2 regions of the Roseateles sp. P5_D6 genome follow, and region 1 is predicted to be linked to the other one. Evidence: predicted binding sites of a transcription regulator. Region 1 holds the regulator's gene; the other holds the start of a gene.
What was found. The regulator LexA, encoded in region 1, represses DNA repair genes until DNA is damaged. The targets are predictions, from matches to a motif close to ACTGTATNNNNATACAGT.

Region 1 (21,680 bases):
TTCGGACAGCGTCTCGAGCAGCTTGGCGCGCTCTTCACCCATGGAGGCTTCGACCACGGCGCGACGCGACAGCACAACGTTGTTGCGCTTGCGGTCGAGCTTGATGACCTTGAATTCCATGGTCTTGCCCTCGAACGGGCTCATGTCCTTCACCGGGCGCGTGTCCAGCAGCGAGCCGGGCAGGAAGGCGCGGATGCCGTTGACCAGGACGGTCAGGCCGCCCTTGACCTTGCCGGAGACGGTGCCGGTCACGAAGTCGCCGGACTCCAGAGCCGTTTCCAGGCTCAGCCACGAGGCCAGGCGCTTAGCCTTGTCGCGCGACAGGATGGTGTCGCCGTAGCCGTTTTCGATGGCGTCGATGGCGACGGAGACGAAGTCGCCGACCTGGACTTCCAGTTCGCCCTGGTCGTTCTTGAACTCTTCGATGGGCACATAGGCTTCGGACTTGAGGCCTGCGTTGACGACGACGAAGTTGTGTTCGACACGAACGACTTCGGCCGAAATCACTTCGCCAGCGCGCATGTCGGAGCGCTGCAGCGACTCCTCGAACATGGCGGCAAAGGATTCCATGCCGGAGGCTTGGGCGGTTTGGGTTTGGGACATGTGATGGATCCTGATGCGCCGGGGAACCCCGGACGCGGCGTGCAGACAAGCTGCGGGTTAAGTTGTTGACATCGCGACCCTCAGTGAACTGACGTTCGGAGGGAAGGGCCGCGGGCCGTGGCGTCTCAAGCCTGGACCTTCTCTGGCACCTCGTTCGTAACGAGGCGCGTCAAAAAGGCCTGCGCTGTTGCCACCAATCCAGCACCTGATCCACCGAGGCTTCGATGGTCAGCGCCGAGTTGTCGAGCAGCTGCGCGTCCTGCGCGGGTTCCAGTGGCGAGGCTGAGCGGTTCTTGTCCCGTTCGTCCCGCGCCTCCAGATCTTCGCGCAAGCTATCGATATTAGCCGAAATTCCTTTGGAAATCAACTGCTTATGCCTGCGCTCAGCGCGCGTCGCGGCGCTGGCGGTGAGGAATACCTTGAGGGAGGCGTCGGGGAAGATGGCTGTGCCCATGTCGCGGCCGTCGGCGACGAGACCGGGCAGGCGGCGGAAGTCGAGTTGCAACTGATGCAGGGCCTTGCGCACCTGAGGATGGACGGCGACCTGTGAGGCCAGCAGGCCGGTCGCTTCGGCTCGCAGCCGGGCACTGACGTCTTCCTGGCCCAGGAAGACATGGCCATCGCTGAAGCGCAGTTGCAGCGTCGGCACGATGGCGGCGACGGCGTCGCCGTCATCCAGGTTCAAGCCGGCGCGGCGCGCGGCCAAGCCCGCGACGCGGTAGAGCGCACCGGAATCAAGCACGGCAAAGCCGAGCGCCTTGCCCACCTCATCGGCCAGCGTGCCCTTGCCGGAGGCGGTCGGGCCGTCGATGGTGACGACCGGAATGTCGGCAGCGTTGGCCATCACGACGCCGAACAGCGTCTCGAAGTAGTCCGGGAAGGTCTTGGCGACGCAGTGCGGCTCGAGGATGCGCACCGGCACGGCGTGATCGGTGACAAGGCCGTTGAAGGCGGCCAGCGAGAAACACATGGCGACGCGGTGATCGTCGTAGGTGTGGATGGCCGCGGCCTTCCAGTCCTGCAGCGGTTCAACCCGGATCCAGTCCGGCCCTTCGTCGACCGTGGCACCCAGCTTGCGCAGCTCGGCGGCCATGGCAGCAATGCGATCGGTCTCCTTGACGCGCCAGCTGGCGATATTGGTCAGCGTGGTCGGGCCGTCGGCATAAAGCGCCATCACTGTCAACGTCATCGCCGCGTCGGGGATGTGGTTGCAGTCCAGCGTGATGCCCTTCAGCGGCCAGGCGCCGCGGCGTACTTCCAGCCAATTGGGCCCGGTCTTGACCTGCGCACCCATGGCGGCAGCGGCCTCGATGAAACGCACATCGCCCTGCAGGGATTCGCTACCGACACCTTCGATGCGGATCGGCGTATCGATCGCGGCGATGGCGCCGAGGCCGACGAAATAGGACGCCGAGGACGCATCGCCCTCGACGAAGACCTCGCCGGGCGAGCGATAGCGGCTTCCGGCCGGGATGATGAAAGCCTCCCAGCCTTCACGCTTCACCGCGATGCCAAAACGCTCCAGCAGGGCCAGCGTGATCTCGATATAGGGCTTGGAGATCAGCTCGCCGATGACCTCGATGCGAATGTCGCGCTCGGCCACCAGCGGCAGGGCCAGCAGCAGGGCCGTGAGGAACTGGCTGGACACGTCACCGCGCACGCGCACTGGCGTGTCCAGCGCGAGCTGGGACGGGCCGCGCAGGCGCAGCGGCGGGTAGCCTGCATTGCCGAGGTCGTCGATCTCGCAGCCCAGGCCGCGCAGCGCGTTGACGAGATCGCCGATGGGGCGCTCATGCATGCGCGCCACGCCGGACACCTCGAAGCTCGCCCCCTGCGTCGCGGCCAGCAGAGCGAGCGCTGCGGTCAACGGTCGCATGGCGGTGCCGGCGTTGCCGAGAAACAGTTTGGCGTCCTTGGCGCGAAGGCGGCCACCCAGTCCGTCGATGACGACGGCCTCGCCTTCGTTCCAGACGCCGCAGCCGAGCGCCCGCAGCGCATCGAGCATGACAGCCGTGTCGTCGGACGCCAGCAGGTCGCGCACGACGGTCTTGCCTTCGCTCAAGGCTGCCAGCAGCAGCACGCGGTTGGAAATGCTCTTGGAACCGGGCAGGCGCACGGTGCCTGCGGCGCCGCGCAGGGGCGGCAGGTCGAGAAAGGGGATCTTGAACATCACTTGCCGGCTGGTCGGCCGGGAGGAGGGGCAGGGGGCGGATTGCCCCAGGCCGAACGGCCTTCGGAGATGGGACGCAGCGCGGCTTCCAGGGCCGGCGCGTCACCGGATTCGATCAGCGCTTCGAGCTGATCCAGCATGGTGCGAAAACGCTTGGACTGGGCCAGCACCTCGTGCTTGTTGGCCAGCAGGATGTCGCGCCACACGGACGGCTCGCCGGCGGCGATGCGGGTGAAGTCGCGAAAGCCTGGGCCGGCCAGGCTCAGGTAGTCGCGCGCGGCCGGCTGCTCGGCGATGGCCTGGAAATAGGCAAAGGCCAGCAGATGCGGCAGGTGGCTGACTGCGGCGAAGGCCGCGTCATGGTTGTGCGGCCGCATCTTCAGCACCGTGGCGCCCAGGGCGGACCAAACGTCGGTTGCACGCTGCACCAATTGCGGATTGGTGAAGGGCTGGGGTGTCAGGATGACCTGACGGCCTTCGTAGAGATTCGCCTCGGCATGCTGGACACCGCCCGACTCCTTGCCGGCGATGGGATGGCAGGGCACGAAGCTGGAAGAGCGGTCACCCAGGGCGCGGCGCGCGGCCTCGATGACGTCGCACTTGGTCGAGCCGACGTCCATGAACAGGACGCCCGGATTGACGAGGTGGCGGATGGCCTTGAGCGTGCTCTCGGTGGCCGACACGGGTACCGCGATCAGCACGATGTCCGAACCTGACACCGCCAGCAGCGCCGATTCGGCGGCCACATCGATGACGCCCAGCTTCTTGGCCTGCTCCGTCGTGGACGGCGACTTGCTGTAGCCGACGACGCGTTTGACCAGGCCGGCTTTTTTCATCGCCAGCGCGAAGCTGCCACCCATCAGGCCGCATCCAATCACGCCGAGCTGTTGAAACATGGTTAGTTTTTCACCGGGTAGGCGCCCAGCATCTTGAAGAAGGCGCAGAGCTCGCGCAACTCAGCCAGCGCGTCGGCGACGTGGCGCTGCGTCGGATGGCCGTCGAGGTCGATGTAGAAGTAGTAATCCCACTGGCCGGTACGGGCCGGGCGGGACTCCAGGCGGGTCATGGATACGCCGTGCTTCTTCAGCGGCACCAGCAGATCGTGCATGGCGCCGGGCCGGTTGGGCACGGAAACGACCAGGCTGGTGCAGTCGCGCCCGGTGGCCGGCGGTGTGGCCATCGTCTGCGGCAGGCAGATGACGGCGAAGCGCGTGCGGTTGTATGCCTCGTCCTGGATGGCGTGCGCGGTGATGTGCAGGCCGAAAACCTGCGAGGCACGTTCGCTGCCCAGGGCGGCCCAGGCCGGGTTGGTGGCGGCCAGGCGCGAGCCCTCGGCATTGCTGGAGACGGCTCGGCGCTCGACGTCGGGCAGGTGCTTGTTCAGCCAGTTCTGGCATTGGGCCAGGGCTTGCGGGTGCGCGAGCACCGCTTCGATGCCGTGCATCGAAGGCTCCTTGCGCATCAGGTTGTGGCGGATCAGCAGGCTGACCTCGCCGACCACATGGCAGGGCGTGTGCAGGAACAGGTCCAGCGAGCGCGTGACGACGCCCTCGGTCATGTTCTCGACGCCGACGACGCCGAACTGCGCGCTGCCGCTGGCCGTCGCGTGGAAGACCTCGTCGAAAGTGGCGCAGTAGGTCATGTCGGCGGCGCTGCCGAAGTATTCGAGAGCGGCCTGCTCGCAGAAGGTGCCGATGGGGCCGAGCACGGCGACGCGCTGCGGCGACTCCAGCGCCAGGCAGGCGGACATGATCTCGCGCCAAATGGCCGCGACGTGCTCGGACTTCAACGGCCCCGGGTTAGCGGCACGGATCTTGTCGATGACCTGGGCGACGCGGTCCGGGCGGAAAAAGGGTGTGCCCTCGGCGCGCTTGATCTCGCCGACTTGCTCGGCGACGCGGGCGCGCTGGTTCAGCAGGTCCAGCAGCTGGCGGTCCAGGCCGTCGATCTGGTCGCGCAGCGCGAGCAGTGCCTGGGAGGCGACAGGTTCAGCCATGGCGGGCCTCGAAGTCCTTCAGGAATGACACCAGCGCCTGCACGCCTTCCAGCGGCATCGCGTTGTAGATGGACGCGCGCATGCCGCCCATCGACTTGTGACCCTTGAGCTGCAGCAGGCCAGCGGCCTTGGCCGCGGTCAGGAAGCTCTCGTTGAGCTTTTCATCCTTCAGGAAGAAGGGCACGTTCATGCGTGAGCGGCAGCTGGCGTCGACGCGGTTCTCGTAGAAGCCGGAGGCATCCAGCGTCGCGTAGAGCAGGCCGGCCTTGTCGATGTTGCGCTGCTCAATGGCGGCCAGGTCGCGCTTGCCGGCGTACTCAAAGCCTTTCACCCACTGGAACACCAGACCCGCCACATAGATCGCGAAGGTTGGCGGCGTGTTGAACATGGACTGGGCTGCCGCTACGGTTTCGTAGTTGAAGGCCGAAGGACAGATCTCCAGTGCGCGGCCCAGAAGGTCTTCGCGCACGAAGACCAGGGTCATGCCGGCCGGGCCGATGTTCTTCTGCGCGCCGCCGAAGGCCAGGCCGATGCGGCTCCAGTCGATGGGGCGCGACAACAGGTGGGAGGAGCAGTCGATGACCAGCGGCACGCCGTTGCCGATACGGGGCAGGTCATGGAATTCGACGCCGTCGATGGTCTCGTTGGTGCAGACGTGGACATAGCTCGCGTCGCTGCGAAGTTGCCAGTCGCCGGGGATGGCATGCCCGCTGCCGATGTCGGCGGCGATCTGCACGTCGGCATAGCGGCGCGCCTCGGCGGCGCTCTTGCGCGACCAAGAGCCCGTCACGACGACATCGACCTTGCCGCCACGGCTCAGGTTCAGCGGCACGATGGCGTTTTCACCCAAGCCGCCACCCTGCATGAAGAGGATGCGGAAGTTGGCCGGCACGGCGAGCAGCTCGCGCAGATCCCGCTCAGCCGCTTCCGCGATGGAGATGAACTCCTTGCCGCGGTGGCTCATCTCCATGACGCTCATGCCACTGCCGTGCCAGTCCAGCATCTCGGCCGCCACCTGTTGCAGCACCGGTTCAGGCAGTGTGGCGGGGCCGGGGGCGAAATTGAACGGGCGGGCTGTGGTCATCGAGATCCGGGAGGCTACTTCTTGGGCGCGGAGGCTGCGGGCTTGGGCGCGGCGGCCGGCGGAGGCTGCAGGCCCAATTGCTTGGCCAGCGTGGTCTGCAAGGCCTTGAGACGGCCTTCCAGCGTGGGGCCGGCCTCGGCCATCACCTTTTGCGCGACGGCCTTCTGCAGTTCGACGCTGGCAAGGCCGAATTTCTGGCTGACCGGCGATTCTGCCCAGGCGACGACCTGCTTCAGTTCGTCCTCGTTGAAGCGTTCGTCCAGCAGGGCCGAAGCCGTGGGCCCAATCGCCTTGGCGATCTTGTCCTTCAGGTAGGGCACGTTTTCCTCGATGAACTTCTTCAGCTCGGCGTCCATGGCCTTGGCCGTCGCGTCGCGCTTCTCGGGCGGCACTTGCTGCAGCGCGGCGCGGCCGCCTTGCGTCAGCTGCGGCAGGGGTTGCTGCACGATGCTGGCCGCCATGCTGTCGGCCATGCCCTGCTGCTGCAGCGCCACGATCTTGTCGATCAGAGCCTTCTTGGCCGGCGACGGATCGGCCAGGGCGGTGCCAGTGGCCAGGGCCAGGGCGAGGGCCAGGCCCAGGTTGCGAGAGGTCATGTGATCAGTCCTTGGGGGCTTCGGAGGAGTCATCGGTAAGGCCGGCCTCGCCATCTTCGGCAGGGGCATCGGTCTCGTTGGCGTCGTTCTCGACGATGCGCTGCAGGCCGGACAGCTTGCTGCCGTCGTCCAGCGCGATCAGTGTGACGCCTTGCGTGGCGCGGCCGAGTTCGCGGATCTCGCTGACGCGGGTGCGCACCAGCACGCCCTTGTCGGTGATCAGCATGATCTCGTCCTCGGGGCGCACCAGCGTCGCGGCGACGACGCGGCCATTGCGCTCGCTCTGCTGGATGGCAATCATGCCCTTGGTACCGCGGCCGTGGCGCGTGTACTCAACGATGGACGTGCGCTTGCCGTAGCCGTTCTCGGTGGCGGTCAGCACGCTCTGGGTTTCGTCTTCGGCCACCAGCATGGCGATGAGGCGCTGGTCGGGCTCGAGCATCATGCCGCGCACGCCGCGGGCGGTGCGGCCCATCGGGCGCACGTCGTCCTCGTCGAAGCGCACGGCCTTGCCGCCGTCGCTGAACAGCATCACATCGTGGTGGCCGTCGGTCAGTGCGGCGCCGATCAGGTGGTCGCCCTCGTCCAGGTCGACGGAGATGATGCCGGCCTTGCGGGGATTGCTGAAGTCCTTCAGAGAGGTCTTCTTGACCGTGCCCATGGCCGTGGCCATGAAGATGAAGTGATCTTCAGGGAAGCTGCGGAACTCGCCGGTCAGCGCCAGCACGACGGTGATCTTCTCGTCGGCCTGCAGCGGGAACATGTTGACGATGGGCTTGCCGCGCGAGTTGCGCGAGCCCTGCGGTACTTCCCAGACCTTGAGCCAGTAGACGCGGCCGCGGTTGGAGAAGCACAGCAGCCAGTCGTGGGTGTTGGCGATGAAGAGCTGGTCGACCCAGTCGTCGTCCTTCGTCTGCGTGGCCTGCTTGCCGCGGCCGCCGCGCTTTTGAGCGCGGTATTCGCTCAATGCCTGGCTCTTGATGTAGCCGGTGTGCGAGAGCGTCACGACCATGTCGGTCGGCGTGATGAGGTCTTCGGTGCCGAGTTCCTGGGCGTTGTGCTCGATGACGCTGCGGCGAGCGCCCAGCTTGGTCTGGCCGAACTCGTTCTTCAGCTGCACCAGCTCGTCGCTGATGATGGTTGTCACCCGGGCAGGCGTGGCAAGGATGTTGAGCAGATCGGCGATCTCCGCCATCACTTCCTTGTACTCGCCGACGATCTTGTCCTGCTCCAGGCCAGTCAGGCGTTGCAGGCGCATCTGCAGGATTTCGCCAGCCTGCGATTCCGACAGGCGGTACAGGCCGTCGGCCTGCATGCCGTACTCGGGCTCCAGGCCTTCGGGACGGTAGGCGGAGGGGCCACCGGCCGACAGCGTCTCGGTGCGCGACAGCATCTCGCGCACCAGCGACGAATCCCAGCTCTTGGCCATCAGGGCAGCCTTGGCGACGGGCGGCGTCGGCGAGGTCTTGATGGTCTCGATGAATTCGTCGATGTTGGCCAGCGCCACCGCCAGGCCTTCCAGCACATGGCCGCGCTCGCGGGCCTTGCGCAGTTCGTAGATCGTGCGGCGGGTCACCACCTCGCGGCGGTGCTCCAGGAACACGATGACCATGTCGCGCAGATTGCATAGCTTGGGCTGGCCATCGACGAGGGCGACCATGTTCATGCCGAAGCTGTCCTGCAGCTGCGTCTGCTTGTACAGGTTGTTCAGCACCACCTCGGGCACTTCACCGCGCTTGAGCTCGATGACCACGCGCATCCCGGACTTGTCGGACTCGTCCTGGATGTGGCTGATGCCCTCGATCTTCTTTTCCTGCACCAGTTCGGCAATGCGCTCAAGCAGGGTCTTCTTGTTGACCTGGTAGGGGATCTCGTCAACGATGATCGACTGGCGCGAACCCTTGTCGATGTCCTCGAAATGCACCTTGGCGCGCATGACGACGCGGCCGCGGCCGGTGCGGTAGCCATCGCGCACGCCAGCCAGGCCGTAGATGATGCCGGCGGTCGGGAAGTCCGGCGCCGGGATGATCTCCATCAGCTCGTCAACGGTGCATTCCGGGCTCTTCAGCGCGAACAGGCAGGCGTCGACAACCTCGTTGAGGTTGTGCGGCGGGATATTCGTGGCCATACCCACGGCAATACCCGAAGCGCCATTCACCAGAAGATTCGGCAAACGGGTCGGCAGTACCAGGGGTTCCTTATGGCTGCCGTCATAGTTCGGCCCGAAATCGACGGTTTCCTTGTCGATGTCAGCCAACATTTCGTGAGCGATTTTGTCGAGACGAATCTCGGTGTATCGCATTGCAGCGGCGTTATCTCCGTCGATCGAGCCGAAGTTGCCTTGACCATCGATCAGCATGTGGCGCAGGCTGAATGGCTGCGCCATGCGGACGATGGTGTCGTAAATGGCCGAGTCGCCGTGCGGGTGGTATTTGCCCATGGTCTCGCCCACCGCCTGCGCACTCTTGCGGTACTTGGCGTTGTAGGTGTTGCCCATCTCGTTCATCGCGTACAGCACGCGACGGTGCACCGGCTTCAGGCCGTCACGCGCATCGGGCAGGGCGCGTCCCACGATCACGCTCATCGCGTAGTCGAGATAGGAGCGGCGCATCTCCTCCTCGAGGCTGATCGGGAGGGTTTCCTTGGCGAACTGGGTCATGCGGCAGGATGACGCACGCGCTACACGGCCGCGGCGTCCTCAGAGGTAGGTGAAAGGCGCGAATTCTATGCGGCCCGCCCCCCTGTAGCAGCAGCGCAACATCGTCACCATGGCCTTGAACGTAGGCCGCCACAATGCGTTGGTCTCGGTGCCCCCATGGCACAATCGTCGGGTCCCTAGGAGAAACCCTAAAGTCTCTCCTGAGGTTAGAGGTTGAGTACTGACTCTCGCAGGGCAACTGCGGCATTCCTTGAGAGGAGAATCATGAAGAAACTGAATCGTGTGGCGTCGCTGTTTGCGGTGGCCGCGGTCGCCGTTGCTGCGTCTGGCGCATCGGCCCAAGCTATCGACAACTGGCGCGCAACCGACGGCACCGTCTGGAAGAACGGCACCAACGAATATTGCTGGCGCGACAATTTCTGGACACCCGCTACGGCCGCCAAGGGCTGCGACGGCGAAATCAAGCCGGCACCCAAGGTTGAGCCGCCGGTACCGGTTGCTCCCCCGCCTCCGGCCCCGGCTCCCCAGCCTCCGAAGCCGGTTCCCCCGCCGCCGGCTCCGGTCAGCGAGAAGGTTACCTTCGCCGCTGATGCCTTCTTCGACTTCGACAAGTCGACGCTGAAGCCCGAAGCCACCGCCAAGCTGGACGACCTGGTCAGCAAGACCAAGGGCATCAACCTGGAAGTCATCATCGCCGTTGGCCACACCGACTCGGTGGGCAGCGATGAGTACAACCAGAAGCTGTCGATCCGCCGCTCGGAAGCCGTCAAGGCCTACTTGGTTGGCAAGGGTGTCGAGCCGAACCGCGTCTACACCGAAGGCAAGGGCGAAAAGCAGCCCGTCGCCGACAACAAGACGACCGAAGGCCGCGCCAAGAACCGCCGCACCGAGATCGAAGTCGTCGGTACGCGCAACAAGTAAGCTCAGCGCCCTCGGGCGCTTTGCGCAAAGCCCCGCACGGTCCGCCGTCGGGGCTTTTCTACTTTCTGGATGTCATGACGATCAACGCCGATCCGCAAGAGCTCGCCAAATTCGGCGAACTGGCCCACCGCTGGTGGGACCCCGAGAGCGACTTCAAACCGCTGCACGAGATCAACCCGCTGCGCCTGGGATGGATTCAGCAGCTCTGCCCTTTGGCAGGCAAGCGTGTGCTGGACGTCGGTTGTGGCGGCGGCATTCTGAGCGATTCCATGGCGCGTGCCGGCGCCCAGGTGCTGGGCATCGACCTGTCGACCAAGCCGCTGCGCGTCGCAGAACTGCACGCCATGGAGGCGGGGACCGAAGGCGTGGAATACCGCGAAATCGCTGTCGAAGCGTTGGCCACTGAACAACCGGCCAGCTTCGACGTGGTTACCTGCATGGAGATGTTGGAGCATGTGCCCGACCCGGCCTCGGTCGTGCGGGCGCTGGCGATGCTGGTCAAGCCCGGCGGCTGGGTCTTCCTGTCAACGCTCAATCGCAACGCCAAGTCGTTTTTGCTCGCCATCGTTGGTGCGGAGTACGTACTGCAGATGCTGCCCAAGGGCACGCACGAATACGCGCGCTTCCTGAAACCATCGGAGCTGTCGCAGTTCTGCCGCGACTCCGGCCTGGAGCTACAAGGCAGCCGCGGCCTGACCTACAACCCGCTCACGCAGCGCTACAGCCTCGGCAGCGACACCGACGTGAACTACCTGCTGGCTTGCCGCCGTCCCGCTTGAAGCTCCCTGCGCCTTGGTCGCATTTGCGGGCCGTGCTGTTCGACCTGGACGGCACGCTGATCGACAGTGCTGCTGACCTTGCGGCGGCGGCCAATGCGATGCGCGCCGATCATGGTCTCACCCCGCTGCCGTTGCCGCAATATCGGCCGCATGGCGGCTCCGGCGCGCGCGGCATGCTGGGCCAAGCCTTCGGCGCGGCGCCTGGTCAGTCGGGCTATGAGGAACTCAAGCGTGAATTCCTGGATCGTTACGAAGCGCTGATGTATGACAGCACGCGCGCCTTTGTCGGCATCGAGGCGGAACTTCTCGGGCTCGCGGATGCGGGCCTGGCATGGGGCATCGTCACCAACAAGGCCGAGCGCTTCGCCTTGCCGTTGGCCAAGGCGCTGGGTCTGGCGGCCGGCGCCATCGTGGGCGGCGACACGACAGGGCACACCAAACCGCACCCCGCCCCGCTGCTGGAAGCCGCACGCCGCCTGGGCATGCCACCCCGGTCCTGTCTCTACGTCGGGGATGACGAACGCGACATCCTGGCCGGTCGCGCTGCCGGCATGGCAACGGCCGCTGCAGCGTGGGGCTATCTCGGCCATAGCGGTGAATTTCGTCATTGGGGCGCCGACCTGGAGCTGTCCGCGCCGGGTGAGCTCTTGAAAGCGCTCGGTCTGGCCTAAGATGCGAGGTCTCTGGGGCCGACTTGGTTTCGACGTGGGTGCGGATCCGGAGTAGGGCATGTCGAGCACCAGTCCGCTCGTAAAACCACTGGAAACAAAGTAACTGCAAACGACTCTACGTTCGCACTCGCCGCTTAATTGCGGATGAGCTTCTCAACGGCAGGCCGATGGGCCGGGCTGAGTTCCGCAAGGGGCAAGGCTGAGAAGTCACTCACATCGGCTGGCGTCGCACCGGGTCACTCGGTGGGGCGTGAGATCAAGTGACTGGCGGGAAAGCTAGCGTGCCACTGCGCGAATTGACCGTGAGATTCAAATCAGCCGGCTAAACATGTAGATCTGCCCGGTGATGGCTTGCGGACGGGGGTTCAATTCCCCCCGGCTCCACCATCCAATTGAGAAGGCCCGTGTCGGTGACACGGGCCTTTTTTCATCTCGAGTGCGCCGGGGTCAATTGAACCCCTGTCCGCGAATCAGCCCAACAGCCAGGCCCTCGATGCTGAAGCTCTCGCTGTGCTCATCGACGCGGATGGGCTCGAAATCGGCGTTCTCGGGCAGCAACTGGATGCCATCAGGCCCACGCTTGAAGCGCTTGACCGTGACCTCGTCGCCGACCCGAGCCACGACGATCTGGCCATTGCGCGCCTCCTTGGCCGACTGCACAGCCAGCAGGTCGCCATCGAGGATGCCGATGTCCTTCATGCTCATGCCCTTGACCTTGAGCAGGTAGTCGGGCTTCCTAGCGAACAGGCCGGGCTCGACCGTATAGGTCTGCTCGACATGCTCCTGCGCGAGGATGGGCGCGCCAGCGGCGACGCGGCCGATCAGGGGCAGGGTCAGCTGGGCGAAGTGGGGAATCGGAAGGTTGAATTGGCGGGCGCGGTTGACGGCGCTCAGCGCATCGGACTTGAGGCGAATGCCGCGCGAGGTGCCGCCGACGAGTTCCAGCATGCCCTTGCGAGCCAGGGCCTGCAGATGCTCCTCGGCCGCGTTGGCGGACTTGAAACCCAGCTCGGCGGCAATCTCGGCGCGGGTGGGTGGCGAGCCGGTGCTTTCGATCGCGTTGCGGACCAGGTCGAAGATCTGCTGCTGTCGGGCGGTAAGCTTGGGTCGGTCTTGCACGGGGCGGCCTTTTCGTCAGGGCTGGAAATTTGTCCAGCACCTGTATTTTCATCCAGGAATCCAAGAAATTGCAAACCTTTGACCGTCTGATCGTCATTCTGGGCACCGGCGGCACGATTGCCGGCACTGCCAAAACCGCCAGCGACGGTGTGGGCTACACGGCGGCGCAATTGAGCGTTGAGGATTTGCTGGCGGCAGTGCCCGCGCTGTCGGGCCAGAAGCTCGAGGCGCAGCAGGTTGCCCAGCTCGACAGCAAGGACATGGATTTCGCGACCTGGCAGCGGCTCGCAGTCGCCGTACAGCAGCACCTCGACCGGCCTGAAGTCGCTGGCATCGTCATCACCCATGGCACGGACACGCTGGAGGAGACCGCCTACTTCCTGCAGCGCGTGCTGGCACCTGTCAAGCCCGTCGTTCTGACGGCCGCGATGCGGCCGGCGACGGCGCTGGCGCCCGACGGGCCGCAAAACCTTTTCGATGCGGTGCAGGTGGCAGCGACGCCCGATGCGGCGGGCGTCGTCGTCGCATTCGCAGGCCGTGTGCACGATGCGACCCAGGTGCGCAAGACACACAGCTATCGCGTTGACGCCTTCGAGTCGGTCGACGGGGCGCTGGTGGCGCGGGTGGAGGAGGGCGTCGTGCGCCAGCTTGGCCGCTGGCCCGTGGGCGATGGCCTGGGGCTGGCGCGCATCGCCCGGCCGGCCGCACGCTGGCCGAGGGTCGAGATCGTCATGAACCATGCCGGTGCGGATGGCGTTGTCGTGCGGGCGCTCTGCGCGGCAGGCATCGACGGGCTGGTCGCCGCTGGCACGGGCAACGGCACGCTCAGCACCACGCTGGCTGCCGCGCTGCACGAAGCCCGGGCCGGCGGCGTCAAGGTCTGGCGCAGCACGCGCTGCGACGCCGGCCCGGTCATGGACTTGCCCGGGCTGCTGCCCAGCGCCGGCGCGCTGAGCCCGGTCAAGGCCAGGATCGAACTGATCCTGAGCCTGCTGGGCGACTGAGCCTCAGCGGCTGCGGCGCCGGGCCACGAAACCGACCAGGCTCAGGCCGGCCAGCAGCAGGGCATATTGGCTGGGTTCAGGCACGGCCGCGATGGCTTGGTTGGTCAGATTGCCGTCGAAAGCGAAGACGTAGAACTGGTTGCCGTAGGCTGCCGGCGCGCTGCCGCCGTTCGGGATTGCCGTGGCCAGGAAGTCGTTGTCGTTGGCGAGATACAGCGTGTGCATCGTTTTGCCGTTGACGATGACATCCTCGCCGAAGGCAATGCCTTCGAGCTTGGCCGGTATCAGCGCGTCGGAAATGCCGGCGGCGTTGAGCGCGGCCTTGATGTCGAGGAATCGCGTGCCGACTATTGCCGTGCCGGGTTGGGTGCGCAGGTCAGCGATGCCACTGACCTCGGCGGCACCGGTCAGGTCGATCTTGACGAGCTGTTTCACCGCCGCCTTGGAGCCGTCGCCCATGCCCTTGCCGTCGCGCTCCAGCACGATGAGTTCGTGGTCGTTCAGTGCCAGCAACTCGCTGCTGTTGTAGGCCTTGCCGTTGATCTGGTTGTCGAAAGCGAACTGGCTGGTGGCTCCCGTGGCGACGTCGATCTTGACGATGCGGTTGTAGCGGCCGCCGTCGCCGCCGTCCTGGGCCAGCGGGCTCTGCACGAAGCCGAACAGCGTCTTTCCGTCGGGCGAGATGGCCAGGCCCTCCATGCCCTTGTTGGCGACGCGGCCTGCCGTGTTGCCAGAGATCTCGGCGGCGCCGGAAGAGCTGACGTTGCCAACGGCGAAGCTGCTCGGCAGGCTGAAGGTGCGGATGCGCTCGCCCGTCGCGCGGTCGAACTGGTAGACGTAGGGGCCGTACTCGTCGGAGATGAAGACGCTCTTGCCGTCGTTGGAGACGCGGATGCCTTCGGGGTCCAGGCGCGCGTTGGCCGGGTTGGTCGACAGGCCGGCGGCAAAGTTGTCGGAGCGGCCCGAGAAGTAGTTCTTGCTGCCGGCGAGGACTGTGCTGCTGTCCACGATGCCGCTCAGTGTCGCGGCCTTGGGGCCGTAGTTCAACGCTGTGGAACTGGACAGCAGCGTGGTGGCCTGCAGCGTCGGCGTCAGCGCGTAGGGCAGGGCGGAGCCGGCCGCGTTGGCGGTGAGGCTGAGCTGCACCGTCTGGAAGCGGGCGATGAAGGACGTCGTGTTGTCGAGCTGCGGCGCGCCCCAGTCATTGGCGTTCGGACCGCGGTCCGGCAGCGCCAGGAAGGTGTTGCCGCCGGCCCAGGCCAGGCCCGAGCCCATGCCGCCGAGCAGGTTGGCCGCGAGGCCGCTTTCGAGGGAGTAGTTCAGGCCGGAAAGGTCGCTCAGCGAGCCGCTGAGGTTGCCCATGCCGATCAGCACCGGTTCGGCCGCGCGGGATGGAGCGGCGAGGGCCAGCAGGGCGCTGGCGATGGCGGTGGTCAGGAAGAGGCGCATCGCGGGTCTCCGGGTGTGATTGGAAAACCCGCGATGCTGACCGGCGCGCGTGACGCCGGCGTGACGCCCATTCAGACGACGGTTAGACGACAGTCAGCGAGACGTCGACGTTGCCGCGCGTGGCGTTCGAGTAGGGGCAGACCTCGTGGGCGGTCTTGACCAGAGCCTCCAGGGCGGCGCGGTCCATGCCGGGCACGGAGATCTTCATGTCGACCTGGATGCCGAAGGCCCCGGGCTTGTTGGCGTGCGGGCCGATGGCGACGTCGCTGGTGATCGAGACCTCGGCAGGCAGGCTGATCTTCTGCTTGCCGGCGACGGCTTTCATGGCGCCAATGAAGCAGGCGGAATAGCCGGCCGCGAACAGCTGCTCGGGGTTGGTGCCCGGGCCGCCGGCGCCGCCGAGTTCCTTGGGCGTGGACAGCGTCACGTCGATGGCGCCGTCAGACGACTTGGCGGTGCCGGCGCGGCCACCGGTGGCAGTGGCGGTGGCGGTGTAGAGGGCTTTTTCGATGGCCATGGTGGCTCCTTTGGGGTGGTGGGGGAAGAAATCAGGCAGCCGTGTCGGCGGCCCGGTTGAGTTGCTGGCGCAATTGCGTGAGCCGCTGCGTCAGCGCGATGACCTCGTCCAGTTCGCAGGCGCTGGCGCAGGCGAGGTGGCCGGGGATGTCCAGTGCCTGCTCGCGCAGCTTGCGGCCCTGCGGCGTCAGGAAGATGTCGACACGGCGCTCATCGTCGCTGGCGCGGCGGCGCTCGATGTGGCCCAGGGCTTCCAGGCGCTTGAGCAGCGGCGTCAGCGTGCCCGAGTCCAGCGACAGGCGCTGGCCGAGTTGTGAGACGCTGGGGCCTTCGACCTCCCACAACACCAGCATGACGAGGTATTGCGGATAGGTCAGGCCCAGCGGCGCCAGCAGGGGCTTGTAGATGCGGGTCATGGCCAGCGAGCTGCTGTACAGCGCGAAGCAGAGCTGGCGGTCCAGCTGCAGCCATTCGCCGCGGGGATCGGCGTTGGGGGGTGGGGTCTTGCTGCGTGCCATGGCCATTAATGTAGTTCGCAATTCAATTGCGTACAAGTTAAATGGTCTTTCATGCGACACCGGACGCTAGGGCGATCTGAGACGATGCGCCACCCCCAATCACAAAAGACGAGGAGAAACGATGCAGATGGTCGCAATCGTGCTGTCGGCGCTGGTGGCGCTGCTGCACCTGTATTTCCTGGTGCTGGAAATGTTCTTCTGGACCAAGCCGCTGGGCCGCAAGGCCTTCGGGCTGAAGGCGGACTTCGCCGAGCAGACCAAGGCACTGGCGGCCAACCAGGGGCTCTACAACGGCTTTCTCGCCGCAGGCCTGGCCTGGGGCCTGATGCAGGGCGCCGCAGGCGCGGGCAAGCCCTGGCTGGTGTTCTTCCTGGGTTGCGTCGTCGTGGCCGGCGTGTTCGGCGCGGCCACGGCCTCGAAGAAGATCCTTTTCGTGCAGGCGCTGCCAGGCGCGATTGCCCTGGCAGCGGTGCTCGCGATCTAGGCGTTCAGCGCCTCGATCTGCTCACCCAGCTCCAGCCAACGCGCCTCGTCGGCTTCGAGCTGGTCGCTGATCGCCTTCAGGCGCTTGCCCATCTCGGCAATGGCCGAGGCGGCAGCGCCCTCGGCGAGTTGGGCCTCGATCTCGGCGCGCTCCGAGGCGAGGGCGTGCAGGCGCTTGTCGATGGCGTCCATCTCCTTGCGCAACGGGCGTGTCTGGTCGGCCAGCTTGGCGCGTGCCTGGCCTGAGGCCTTGCGGTCCTCGCGGGGTGCCGGTGCCGGGGCCGCCGCAATCACTGGCGCAGGCGCCGCAGCGGGTGCGGAACCCTTCTTGGCCGCACGGGCGGCTTCCTTGCTTTGGTCGAGCAGCCATTTCTGGTAATCGTCCAGGTCACCGTCGAAAGGCTTGACGACGCCGTCGGCCACCAGCCAGAACTCGTCGCAGACCTCGCGCAGCAGCGCGCGGTCGTGGCTGACCAGCATGACGGTGCCCTCGAACTCGTTGAGCGCCATCGACAGCGCCTCGCGGGTGTTCAGGTCCAGGTGGTTGGTGGGTTCGTCCAGCAGCAGCAGGTTGGGGCGTTGCCACACCAGCATGGCCAGCACCAGCCGCGCCTTCTCGCCGCCAGACAGGCTGCCGACTTGCTGGTTGACCATGTCGCCAGTGAAGCGGAACTGGCCGAGGAAGTCGCGCAGTTCCTGCTCGCGGCCGGCTGGGCCGACCTCGCGAGCCAGCCGCACCATGTGCTCCAGCGGGCCTTCGTCCAGGCGCAGCACGTCCAGTTCCTGCTGGGCGAAGTAACCGATGGACAGGCCCTTGCCCTGCGTTAGCCTGCCCGCCAGCGCTGGCTGGGTACCGGCGATGGTCTTCACCAGCGTCGACTTGCCCTGGCCGTTGGCGCCGAGGATGCCGATGCGCTGTCCGGCCAGCACCGAGCGGTCGATGTCGCGCACGATCGTGGTCGTGCCATAGCCGGCCGACATCTCGTCGAACATCAGCATCGGGTTGGGCAGATTCAGCGGCTCGCGGAACTCGAAATTGAAGTCGGCAGACGCCAGCACGGGCGCCAGCCTTTCCATGCGCTCCAGCGCCTTCACGCGGCTTTGCGCCTGCTTGGCCTTGCTGGCCTTGGCCTTGAAGCGGTCGATGAACTTCTGCAGGTGGGCCACGCGGTCCTGCTGCTTGGAGAAGGCGGCCTGCTGCAGCACCATGCGCTCGGCGCGCTGCGTCTCGAAGCTGGTGTAGTTGCCGCCGTAGCGCACGAGCTTGCCTTCGTCCAGATGCAGGGTGACCTTGGTGATCGCGTCAAGGAATTCGCGGTCGTGGCTGATGATGATCAGCGTGCCGTCGTAGCGCTGCAGCCAGGCTTCCAGCCAGACCAGGGCGTCCAGGTCCAGGTGGTTGGTGGGTTCGTCCAGCAGCATCAGTTCGGCCGGGCACATCAGCGCGCGGGCCAGCTGCAGGCGCATGCGCCAGCCGCCGGAGAAGCTGTTGACGGGAGCGTCGAGCTGCTCGGTCTTGAAGCCAAGGCCCATCAGCAGCGCCTGGGCGCGGGAGCGGGCGTCGAAGGCGCCAACGTCGGCCAGCAGCGCGTGGGCGTCGGCCATCGCATGGCCGTCGTTGGCGGCTTCGGCGGCTTCTAGCGCGGCGCGGGCAGCAACCAGCGGCAGGTCGCCTTCGAGCACGTAGTCGGTCGCGCCGTCCTCGGTCTCGGGCATGTTCTGGGCGACCTCGGAACGACGCCAGTGCTTGGGCACCTCGACCTCGCCCTTGTCGTTGCCCAGGCGGTGCGTCAGCAGCGCAAACAGGCTGGATTTGCCCGCGCCGTTGCGGCCGACCAGGCCGATCTTTTCGCCGGGCTGCAGCGTGGCGGAGGCGTTGTCCAGCACCACCTTGACGCCGCGGCGCAGCGTGATGTCGCGCAGCGTGATCATTGCAGGGCCTCCTTGGTGACCAGGAGGACTTGGTCGGCACCGGAGGAGGTCTCCATCCAGACGACTTCGAGCGCGGGGAAGGCCGCCTCGAAGTTTTCACGCTCGTTGCCGATCTCCAGCACCAGCACGCCGTCGTCGTTCAAGGCGGCAGGCGCGGCGCGCAGCAACTCGCGGATGAAGTCCATGCCGTCGGCGCCGCCGGCCAGGGCCAGCTCGGGCTCGGCCAGGTATTCGGCGGGCAGGGCGGCCATGCTCTGGCTGTTGACGTAGGGCGGGTTACAGAGGATCAGGTCGTAGGGTCCTTGCGCTCCGGCCAGGCCGTCGCCCTGCAGCAAGCGCACACGCAGGGCCAGGTTGTGGCGCTCCACGTTCAGCTTGGCCACGGCGAGGGCGTTGATGTCGATGTCCAGCGCATCCACCTCGACGTCGGGCCAGGCCATCGCCGCCAGTACCGCCAGGCTGCCGTTGCCGGTACACAGGTCCAGCACGCGGCGGCTGCTCGGATGCAGCCAGGGGTCGATGCTGGCGTCGGCAATCAGCTCGGCAATGAAGCTGCGCGGCACGATAGCGCGCTCGTCGATGGTGAAGGGCACGCCTTGCAGCCAGGCCTCGCCGGTCAGATAGGCGGCGGGCTTGCGTGTTGCAATGCGTTGGTCGACGAGTTCGGTGACGTTGGCCAGTTCGGCCTCGTTCAGTTCACGCTCGGCGTGTTCGTTCAGCGCGTCCAGCGGCAGTCCCAGGCGCCACAGCACCAGCCACGCGGCCTCATCAAAGGCGGTCGAGGTGCCATGGCCAAAAAACACGCCCGCCTGGTCAAGGCGGGCGGCTTGGGTTTCGATACAGGTGATCAGTTTCAAGAGCCGCGGACGTCCAATGTGATTTCTGTGAAGCTGGCGTCGTCGCCGGCCTTTTCTTCTTTGCGCGGCGCCGTGACCAGGCGTTGGCCCGGCGCTTCGTTCTGCAGCCGCCACAGCAGGTTGGTCGGCGAGTCAGCGAACGCCAGGCCTTCCTCTCGGGTGATGGTGCCTTCGGTGATGAGCTTGGCGAAATGCTCTTCGTAGGTCTGCGAACCCTCGGCGATGGACTTTTCCATCGCCTCCTTCACGCCGGCGAAATCGCCCTGCTCGATGAGCTCGGACGTCAGCTTGGTATTGAAAAGGATCTCGACGACGGGCACGCGCCCGCCCGTCGTGGCGCGCACGAGGCGCTGCGACACGATGGCCTTGAGGCCAGCCGCCAGGTCGTTCAGCAGCGCCGGGCGGGACTCGGGCGTATAGAACGACAGGATGCGGTTCAGCGCGTGGTAGGTGTTGTTGCCGTGCAGCGTGGCCAGCACCAGGTGGCCGGACAGTGCATAGCTGATGGCCGCCGTCATGGTGTCGCGGTCGCGGATTTCGCCGATCAGGATGCAGTCGGGTGCTTGGCGCAGCGCGTTCTTCAGCGCGATCTGCAGCGACGCCGTGTCGCGGCCGATCTCGCGCTGGTTGACGACCGAGCGCTTGTTGCTGAACAGGTATTCGATCGGGTCCTCGATGGTGAGGATGTGCCCGGTCATCGTCTGGTTGCGCATCTCCAGCATGGAGGCCAGCGTGGTGCTCTTGCCGGTGCCGGTGGCGCCCACCATCAGGATGAGGCCGCGCTTTTCCTTGATCATCGTGCCCAGCACGCCCGGTAGCTGCAGGCTCTCCAGCGTCGGGATGTCGTGCGGGATGTGGCGGAACACGCCCGCGATCGAGCCGCGCTGGCGAAAGCCCGACAACCGGAAGCTCCCCACGCCACGCACCGACACCGCCATGTTCAGCTCGCCGGTGTTGTCCAGTTCGGCCAGCGATGCCGGGTCGATGACCTCGGCGATGAGCTGGCGCGGCTGGGGCGGCGTCAGCAGCTGGTCTGACAGCTGCACGGTCTGGCCATTGATCCGGATCAGCACCGGCATGTTGGCTGACAGATAGCAGTCCGAAGCACCCTTGTCGGCCATCAGCCGCAGGATGCGTTCCATGTTGCCGGCGCCGGGGCTGCTCATGATCAGGCCCGCAGCAGTTCGTTGATGCTGGTCTTGGAGCGCGTTTGCGCGTCGACCCGCTTGACGATGATGGCCGCGTACAGCGAGTAGCGGCCGCCATCCTTGGGCAGGCTGCCCGAGATGACGACGGAGCCGGCCGGGATGCGGCCGTAGCTGACGGTGTCGGTGGCGCGGTCGTAGATCGGCGTGCTTTGGCCGATGTAGACGCCCATCGAGATCACCGAGTTCTCCTCGACGATGACGCCTTCGACGACCTCGGAGCGGGCACCGATGAAGCAGTTGTCCTCGATGATGGTCGGGTTGGCCTGCAGCGGCTCCAGCACGCCGCCGATGCCGACGCCGCCGCTCAGGTGCACGTTCTTGCCGATCTGCGCACAGGAGCCGACGGTGGCCCAGGTATCGACCATGGCGCCTTCATCCACGTAGGCGCCGATGTTCACGTAGCTGGGCATCAGCACGACATTCTTTGCCTGGAAACTGCCGCGGCGCGCGACGGCCGGGGGCACGATGCGCACGCCGCTGGCGCGCAGCTGCTCGTCGCTCCAGCCCGCGTACTTGGTGGGCACCTTGTCGAAGAAGGTCAACTCCTTGTCGCCCATGATGCGGTTGTCGTTCAGCCGGAAGGACAGCAGGACCGCCTTCTTGACCCACTGGTGCACCGTCCACTGGCCGACGCTTTCGCGGGTGGCCACGCGCAGGCGGCCGGCGTCCATCTCGGCGATGACGTGCTCGACGGCCTGGCGCAACTCGGGCGCGTTGGTGGGATCCAGCGCCGCGCGGTTGTCCCAGGCGAGGTCGATCAGGCTTTGCAGTTCAGCGGTGTTCATGGGAGAGATTTCGTGAAGGAGACGATGCGGCGGGCGGCTTCGAGGCATTCGGCCTCGTCGGCCACGAGAGCCAGGCGGATGCGCCCGGCGCCAGGGTTGCTGCCATTGGCTTCGCGCGCCAGCAGGCTGCCCGGCAGGACGGCGAGATTGTATTGAGCGAGCAGCTCCTGGGCGAAGCGCACGTCGTTACCGCCTGGAACAGCCGCCCAGAGGTAGAAGCCGGCGTCGGGCAGGGCCACGTCCAGAACGTCAGCCAGCAGGGGCGTGACTTCGGCGAACTTGTGGCGGTAGCGGGCCCGGTTTTCGACCACATGGGCCTCGTCGCCCCAG
Region 2 (8,107 bases), on a different contig from region 1:
CCATCTTCGATGTACAGGCGACGGACCTTCTGGCCTTCAGGGCCGGTCTGGTGCGTGATCAGCTGCATGCCGAGGATCTTCTCGGCCAGCGCCTTGACATCGTCCTGTGTCTTGGCGACCTTGACGCCGCCACCCTTGCCGCGGCCGCCGGCGTGGATCTGGGCCTTGACCACCCAGACCGGGCCACCCAGCTTCTGGGCGGCCTCGACGGCTTCCTGCACGGTGAAGGCCGGGATGCCGCGCGGCACCGGCACGCCGAACTGGCGCAGGATCTCTTTGCCCTGGTATTCGTGGATTTTCATGGCTGGGTCTCTCGGGTCGGGGAAGTCAGGATTCGGAAGTGGCCGGCTGGGCAGCGGTTTGTTGATGCCAGCGGGGATAGAACTTGGCGACGGTCACGCTGTCGCGGCGCAGGGCGTGGCAGCGGTCGAGCTGGAAGGGCGGGTTGCCGGCGGCATCGCCTTCGCGAGACGGCGACGGGCCGCCCCTAGGCGTCTCAGCCCCCTCGGGGGGCAGCGCCGAAGGCGCGTGGGGGCTCTCACGTGTATCGATGACGGAGCCAGCCATGGCCTGGATGACGGCCGTCGGCAGGATCTGGCACAGCTCGGTGACGTGGGTGCAGCCGCGCGTGCCGCCGAGGCGTTCACCGACGGCCTGCCGGAAGCCCTTCATCAGGTTCAGGCCGATGAGGCGGGCATAGGCATTGCCATGGTGGTCGCAGGCGCCGGGATACGGCATCCACAGCGTCTCGGAACGGGCTGCGGTGATGGTGAGCGTCGCGTCCACGGTCAGATGCAGGTGCATCTCGTGGATAGGCTGGCCGGCCTTGCGCGGCACGCCCGCCAGTGGCACGTCATGCGTCTTGGTGTCTGTCAGGCTGGCTTCGACGTCGAACAAGCCGTCATCACGCGCGAACACCTGCACATCGAGGGCGCGGCGATGCAGCGGGCGGCGCGGGACGGACGGGTGGGCGACAGGCATGAAACGGGGGAATGGCGAATCACCCCGGCCGATGCCGGGACGGGGTCGGCCCGGTTTTTGCACCGCTCTGCCAGAGGGGCAAAGGGGCTTGTAACCGGGTGAACCCTCGTTTTTGGGGCAGGCGGCAATGTAGCACGGAGGGTGAAAACTCCCCCTGCGCGCTCGGTCAAGCGGCCCTTAGGCCCTCAGCAAGCGGCGCACCACTTCGGGGGCAAAACCGCGTGCCAGCAGGAAACGGGTCTGGCGCGCCTGCTCGGCCGCCTCGCGCGAAGGCTCCTCGCCGAAGCGCTTGCGCCAGACCTCGCGGGCACGCTCCATCTCGGTTTCGCGCAGGGCTGCCTGCTGTTCGGCACCCAGCTTGAGCCCGTGCTGGGCCAGTTCCTGCTGGATGCGCTGGGCGCCAAAGCGGTTGGCGCGCAGATGCAGGCGGGACTCGACGAAACGGGTTTCGTCCAGGTAACCGGTGGCCGCGAGGGCGTCGAGCAAGGCATCGACCGCGACCGCAACGTCCTCAGCGCCATCTTCCTCTTCGACAGCCGCCGACGGTTCGCCCTCGCCGGCGGCCCGCGCCGCGGCCAGGCGCGCACGCTGCCGCCGTTGCTGCTCGATCCGCAACAGCTTGCGCCGCAACTCGGCACGGCTGTGCTCGCGCTGGGCCAGCAGGCCAATGGCGCGGGCTTTCAACGACAGCGGCGCCCGGGTCGCCATGGGGGAGGCCCGCCCAGAGGCTTACTCCTCGGCCGCCGTGGTCAGCGGAGCGACCCCCAGGGATTCACGGATCTTGTTCTCGATCTCGCGGGCCACGTCGACGTTCTCGCGCAGGAACTCGCGAGCGTTGTCCTTGCCCTGGCCGATCTTCTCGCCCTGGTAGGCGTACCAGGAGCCGGACTTCTCGACGACCTTGGCGACCACGCCCATGTCGACGATCTCGCCCTCGCGGCTGATGCCCTCGCCATAGAGGATGTCGAACTCGGCAGTCTTGAACGGGGGGCTGACCTTGTTCTTGACGACCTTGACCTTGGTCTCGGAGCCGATGACTTCCTCGCCCTTCTTGATCGAGCCGATGCGGCGGATGTCCAGGCGCACGGAGGCGTAGAACTTCAGCGCATTGCCGCCGGTGGTCGTCTCGGGCGAGCCGAACATGACGCCGATCTTCATGCGGATCTGGTTGATGAAGATGACCATGCAGTTGGTCTTCTTGATCGTGGCGGTCAGCTTGCGCAGGGCCTGGCTCATCAGGCGGGCCTGCAGGCCGGGGAGGCTGTCGCCCATCTCGCCTTCGAGTTCGGCCTTGGGCGTCAGCGCCGCGACCGAGTCGATGACGATCAGGTCCACCGAGCCGGAGCGCACCAGCGCATCGACGATCTCGAGGGCCTGTTCGCCGGTGTCGGGCTGGCTGATCAGCAGTTCCTGCAGGTTGACGCCGAGCTTCTGGGCGTACTGGATATCCAGCGCGTGCTCGGCGTCGATGAAGGCGCAAGTGCCGGCGAGCTTTTGCATCTCGGCGATGACCTGCAGGGTCAGCGTCGTCTTGCCGGAGGACTCGGGGCCGTAGATCTCGACGACGCGGCCGCGTGGCAGGCCGCCGACGCCCAGTGCGATGTCCAGGCCCAGGGAGCCGGTGGAGACGACCTGGATGTCTTCGATGACCTCGCCTTCACCGAGCCGCATGATGGAGCCCTTGCCGAACTGCTTTTCGATCTGGGCGAGGGCGGCCTGCAGGGCCTTGGCTTTTTCGGTGTTCAGGGCTTTGACGGGGGCGTCCATGCGAATCTCCGTGGGGAATGGGCTGAATTATGGGGCAAGCTGTGGGTTTGTACAGTGGTTTGTCCCCCGATCCACGGCAGCTAGCGGATCAGGATTGAGGAGCATCCTAGGTGTGGGGTGGCTCATGGCATGAGCCAGCGTGCCACCGCCTAACATCGGCGGCGGAGACAAAACCTATGCGCATCCTGATTGCCGAAGACGACCAAGTGCTGGCCGATGGCTTGCTGCGGGCCTTGCGGGCCTCTGGCTACGCTGTCGACAGGGTCAGTTCTGGCACCGAGGCCGATTCGGCGTTGGCGACGCATGAGTTCGACCTCGTCATCCTCGACCTTGGTCTGCCGCGCCTGCATGGGCTGGAGGTGCTGCGCAAGCTGCGCGCACGCGGTTCCACCATGCCGGTGCTGATCCTGACGGCGGCGGACAGCGTCGAGCAGCGCGTCAAGGGGCTGGACCTGGGCGCCGATGACTACATGGCCAAGCCCTTCTCATTGCAGGAGCTTGAGGCGCGCGTGCGCGCGCTGACCCGCCGTGGCCTGGGCACCGCCAGCAGCCTCATCAAGCACGGGCCGCTGACCTTTGATGCCACTGGCCGCGTGGCCTACATCAACGAGCAGATGCTGGAGCTGTCAGCCCGCGAGCTGTCGCTGCTGGAGGTGCTGCTGCAGCGCGCCGGGCGGCTGGTCAGCAAGGACCAGCTCGTCGAGCGCCTGTGCGAATGGGGCGAAGAAGTCTCGAACAACGCCATCGAGGTCTATATCCATCGGCTGCGCAAGAAGATCGAGCAGGGGCCGATTCGCATCGCGACGGTGCGCGGCCTCGGCTACTGCTTAGAGAAGATCAACTCCTAAATGCCCAACAAGGACGGCGCCAGCCCCGAACAGGGCACGCTGGTTCGGGCGGGCGCCCCTGCTGCGCAGGGTTCGCTGTTCGGCGAGATCCTCGACTGGATGCTCGCGCCGCTGCTGCTGATCTGGCCGATCAGCGTCGCACTGACCTGGCTGGTGGCGCAGGGCATTGCCAGCCGGCCCTATGACCGCGAGCTGGGCGAGATGGCGCGCAGCCTCGGGCTGCAGGTGGCGGCCGAGGCGGCGCCTGTCAAGGGCAAGGACCGTTATGCGCTGGCGCCCGAGGCCGCGGCGTTGTTGCGGGCGGACGCGTCGGACACGGTCTTCTACCAGGTGCTGGGCCTGCGTGGCGAACTGCTCAGTGGCGATGCGACGTTGGCGGTGCCGACCGAGGATGCCCCCGTCGTGCCCTGGGAGCTGCATTTCCGCGACGACGAGGTCGGCACCGACGCCGTGCGCGTGGCCTATCTCTGGGTGGCGCCCGAGGGGCAGGCCGGGTCGGCCAAGACCATGCTGGTGCAGGTCGCCGAGACGCTGGGCAAGCGCGCCCGGCTGACCAACGAGATCATCAAGGGCGTCATCCTGCCGCAGTTCGTCATCCTGCCGCTGGCGGTGCTGCTGGTCTGGCTGGCGCTGGCGCGTGGCATCTCGCCGCTGAATGAATTGCAGCGGCGCATCCGCTCGCGCGAGAGTTCAGACCTGTCGCCCATTGACGAGCAGCGCGTGCCCGATGAGGTCGCGCCGCTGGTGCAGGCCATCAACGACCTGCTCGCGCGGCTGGACTCATCGATGAGCCGGCAGAAGCACTTCCTGGCCGACGCTGCCCATCAGCTCAAGACGCCGCTGGCTGGCCTGCGTACCCAGGCCGAGTTCATGCAGCGCGAGATCGATGCTGGCCGCTCCAACCCTGATGAATTGAAACGTTCGCTGGCCCAGATTGCCCGCGCCAGCGAGCGAGCGGCCCACATGGTCAACCAGCTGCTGTCCATGGCCCGCGCTGAAGACGCCGAACAGGCCATGCGGCGTGAACCCGTCAGCCTGGCCGAGATCGCCATCGACACGGTGCGCGATTTCGTGCCGCGCGCGCTGGAGCGCCGCATTGACCTGGGCTACGACGGCGTGGTGCCGGATGAAAGCCGGCTGCGTGTGCATGGCCAGCCAGTGTTGATCGGGGAGCTGATCCGCAACCTCGTCGACAACGCGCTGCTCTACACGCCGGCCGGCGGCCTGGTGACGGTGCGCGTGGTGGAGGACCCCTTTGGCCAAGTTGTCGTGCTGCAGGTCGAGGACACCGGGCCGGGCATCGCGCCCGCCGAGCGCGACAAGGTGTTCCAGCCCTTCTACCGCTCGCTCGGCAGCGGTGTGGAAGGCTCGGGCCTGGGGCTGGCCATCGTGCAGGAGATCGTGCAGCACCACGAGGCCGAGCTGACCCTGGATGACGCGCGCGTGCGGCGCGCCGTGGGGGGCGAGACGCCCGACGGCCAGGGGCCGGGGGCACGGTTCACGATCAGGTTTCCGGCTACGTCTTCACCAGCTTCTTGACGCGGGCGATCGACAGCAGCAGCCCCAGCGACAACCCCAGCGTCACCATCGCCGTACCGCCATAGCTGACGAAGGGCAGGGGCACGCCCACGACCGGCAGGATGCCGCTGACCATGCCCATGTTGACGAAGACATAGGTGAAGAAGGACAGCGTCACCGCGCCGGCCATCAGGCGGGTGAACAGGGTCGGCGCGTCGGAGGCGATCATCAGCCCGCGCAGGATCAGCGCGGTGAAGCCGGCCAGCAGGGCCAGCGCCCCCATCAGTCCAAACTCCTCGCCAAAGGCCGCGAAGATGAAGTCGGTGGTGCGCTCGGGGATGAACTCCAGGTGGGTCTGCGTGCCCTGCATGAAGCCCTTGCCGGTCATGCCGCCGGAGCCGATGGCGATCTCGCCCTGGATGATGTGAAAGCCCTTGCCCAGCGGGTCCTTGGACGGGTCCAGCAGCGTGCAGATGCGGTGTTTCTGGTACTCCTTGAGCACCGGCCATTTCAGGTCGGGCTGGCAGATGGCGTCCTCGCTGAGCACCAGGGCCGTCGCGCCGGCGGCGCCCAGCACCAGGGCCGGCACGATGAGCTTCCACGGCAGGCCGGCGAAGAAGATCACGTAAAGGCCGGCCGCCAGCACCAGGATGCCGGTGCCCAGGTCGGGCTGCTTGGCGATCAGCAAAAAGGGCACGAGCAGCAACGCGAAGGCGGCGATGAAGTCGGGCCAGCGCAGCAGGCCCTCGCGCTTCTGGAACCACCAGGCCAGCATCAGCGGCGTCGCCAGCTTGAGCAGCTCGGACGGCTGGATCTGCGTGACGCCGATGCTGAGCCAGCGCGTGGCCCCCTTCTTCGTGACACCAAAGAGAGCGGTCGCGATCAGCAGCATCACGCCGATCGTGTACAGCGGAATGGCCAGGGCCATCAGCTTTTGCGGCGGCACCTGGGCGACGATGAACATCAGCCCCAGTGCCAGCACCATGTTGCGGGCATGGTCGGCAAAGCGCGTGCCGTGGTCGTAGCCGGCCGAGTACATGCACAGCAGGCCCCAGCCGCACATCCACAGCACGGCGAGCAGCAGCGGGATGTCGAAGCCGCTGAGCCAGGGCTTGAGGCGTTGCCACAGGGGCGGGCGTTCGATGACGGTCATCGCGAGGCTCCCGAGGTGGGTGCGGGGGGCGCCGAAGCTGCGGAGGCCGAGACCGAGGGCGCTATCGGCTGCCAGCCTGACAGTGGCACGTCCGCCACCTTGCGCGGTGTGCCGGTGGGGGCGAAGGTCTGGCCCAGCTGCGTCTTGGCGATGTCTTCCTCGCTGGGGTACTGGCCCAGCAGTAGATAGTCGAATACGCGGCGCGCAATCGGCGCAGCGGAAGAAGATCCCCAGCCGGCGTTCTCGACGATGACGGCCAGGGCCACCGTCGGGTTGTCCACCGGCGCGAAGGCGACGTAGAGCGAATGGTCGCGCTTGCGCTCGTCTGCCTTGATGCTGCTGTACTTCTCGCCGGCCTTCAAGCCGACGGCCTGGGCGGTGCCGGTCTTGCCGCCGCTCTGGTAGCCCGCGCCCAGGAAGACCTGGCGCGACGTGCCCTCCAGCGTCACGCCGTTCATCGCGTTCTGAATGACGGCGACGTCGGCGGGCTTCAGCGGCAGCGCGGGCAGCGCATCGCTGGCGATGCGGCGCTGCTCGTGCTTCACCACGTCCTCGATCTCGCGCACCAGGCGCGGCTTGTAGCGCTGGCCGCCGGAAGCGATGGTCGAGTAGGCCGTGGCCATCTGCAGCATGGTGAAGCTGTTGTAGCCCTGGCCGATGCCCAGCGAGATGGTCTCGCCGGGGAACCACTTCTGATTCGCCGGGCTCCTGGCGAAGTAGCGGCGCTTCCAGTCCTGAGAGGGCAGGACGCCGGTGACCTCGCCCTGCACGTCGATCTCGGTCTTGCGGCCCAGGCCGAAGGGCTCCAGCTGGTCGTGGATCAGGTCCACGCCCATCTCGTTGGCCAGGCTGTAGAAATAGACGTTGGACGAGCTGACGATGGCCAGGCGCATGTCCTTGGGGCCGGCGCGATCGGTCTCGGGGCTGCCGAAGGTGCGGCCGCCGAAGCTGTAGGTCAGGTTGTCGATGATGACCGTGCTGGGCGAGCGCTTGCCACTGTTCAGCGCCGCCATGGCCATCAGCGGCTTGAACGTCGAACCCGGCGGGTAGGTGCCGCGCAGGGCCCGGTTCAGCAGTGGCTTGTCGATGTCCTCGTTGAGGTCGCGCCAGGAGTCGGCGTCGATGCCGTCGACGAAGAGGTTGGGGTCGAAGGTCGGCTTGGAGACGAAGGCCAGTACCTCGCCGTTGCGCGGATCGATGGCGACCAGCGCGCCGCGGCGCTCGCCGAAGAGCCGCTCCACCAGCGCCTGCAGCTTGATGTCGATGGACAGGTTCAGCGTGTTGCCGGGCGTCGGCGGCTTGTGGGCCAGGCGCCGCACGGCGCGGCCGCCTGCGCTCGTCTCCACCTGCTCGAAACCGGTCGCGCCGTGCAGCTCCTTCTCATAGGCCTGTTCCAGGCCCAGCTTGCCGATGTACTCGGTGCCGCGGTAGTTGGCGAGGTCTTCTTCTTCCCAATCGTCCATGGCCTTCTTCTCGGCCTGGTTGATGCGGCCGATATAGCCGATCAGGTGGGCGCCAACCTCGCCCAGGGGATAGGAGCGGAACAGCCGCGCCTTGATCTCCACGCCGGGGAAGCGAAAGCGCTGGGCCGTGAAGCGGGCGACCTCTTCATCCGTCAGCTTGGTGCGGATGGGCAGGGAGTCGGTGTGCTTGGTTTCTTCCAGCAGGCGCTTGAAGCGGCGCTTGTCGCGGGCCTGAACCTCGATGACCTGACCCAGGGCCTCGATGGTGGCGTCCAGATCGACGACCTTCTCGGGGTTGATTTCCAGCGTGTAGGCCGAGTAGTTGCTTGCGAGCACGACGCCGTTGCGGTCCTTGATCAGGCCGCGGTTGGGCACGA

Region 2: recA (recombinase RecA) is a predicted target of LexA. The motif match lies at 2,787-2,804, and genes of this name have one in related genera.

Annotation. Positions count from the first base shown of each region.
Region 1 is NZ_JBFUMK010000008.1:111,966-133,645, reverse strand. It holds gene rpsA (30S ribosomal protein S1) at 1-603, opposite strand, end outside; gene ACXJKM_RS13005 (bifunctional 3-phosphoshikimate 1-carboxyvinyltransferase/cytidylate kinase) at 773-2,773, opposite strand; gene ACXJKM_RS13000 (prephenate dehydrogenase) at 2,773-3,669, opposite strand; gene pheA (prephenate dehydratase) at 3,672-4,769, opposite strand; gene serC (3-phosphoserine/phosphohydroxythreonine transaminase) at 4,762-5,853, opposite strand; gene ACXJKM_RS12985 (DUF2059 domain-containing protein) at 5,868-6,449, opposite strand; gene gyrA (DNA gyrase subunit A) at 6,454-9,108, opposite strand; gene ompA (outer membrane protein OmpA) at 9,373-10,029, shown strand; gene ubiG (bifunctional 2-polyprenyl-6-hydroxyphenol methylase/3-demethylubiquinol 3-O-methyltransferase UbiG) at 10,104-10,808, shown strand; gene ACXJKM_RS12965 (HAD-IA family hydrolase) at 10,841-11,479, shown strand; RNA gene ssrA (transfer-messenger RNA) at 11,494-11,866, shown strand; gene lexA (transcriptional repressor LexA) at 11,927-12,598, opposite strand; gene ACXJKM_RS12950 (asparaginase) at 12,667-13,602, shown strand; gene ACXJKM_RS12945 (esterase-like activity of phytase family protein) at 13,606-15,051, opposite strand; gene ACXJKM_RS12940 (organic hydroperoxide resistance protein) at 15,134-15,568, opposite strand; gene ACXJKM_RS12935 (MarR family winged helix-turn-helix transcriptional regulator) at 15,600-16,085, opposite strand; gene ACXJKM_RS12930 (DUF1304 domain-containing protein) at 16,207-16,569, shown strand; gene ACXJKM_RS12925 (ATP-binding cassette domain-containing protein) at 16,566-18,500, opposite strand; gene prmB (50S ribosomal protein L3 N(5)-glutamine methyltransferase) at 18,497-19,357, opposite strand; gene ACXJKM_RS12915 (PilT/PilU family type 4a pilus ATPase) at 19,354-20,523, opposite strand; gene dapD (2,3,4,5-tetrahydropyridine-2,6-dicarboxylate N-succinyltransferase) at 20,526-21,350, opposite strand; gene dapC (succinyldiaminopimelate transaminase) at 21,347-21,680, opposite strand, start outside.
Region 2 is NZ_JBFUMK010000016.1:46,968-55,074, reverse strand. It holds gene sucC (ADP-forming succinate--CoA ligase subunit beta) at 1-302, opposite strand, end outside; gene ACXJKM_RS20640 (DUF2889 domain-containing protein) at 328-981, opposite strand; gene ACXJKM_RS20635 (regulatory protein RecX) at 1,159-1,689, opposite strand; gene recA (recombinase RecA) at 1,711-2,748, opposite strand; gene ACXJKM_RS20625 (response regulator) at 2,925-3,596, shown strand; gene ACXJKM_RS20620 (sensor histidine kinase) at 3,696-5,135, shown strand; gene rodA (rod shape-determining protein RodA) at 5,113-6,267, opposite strand; gene mrdA (penicillin-binding protein 2) at 6,264-8,107, opposite strand, start outside.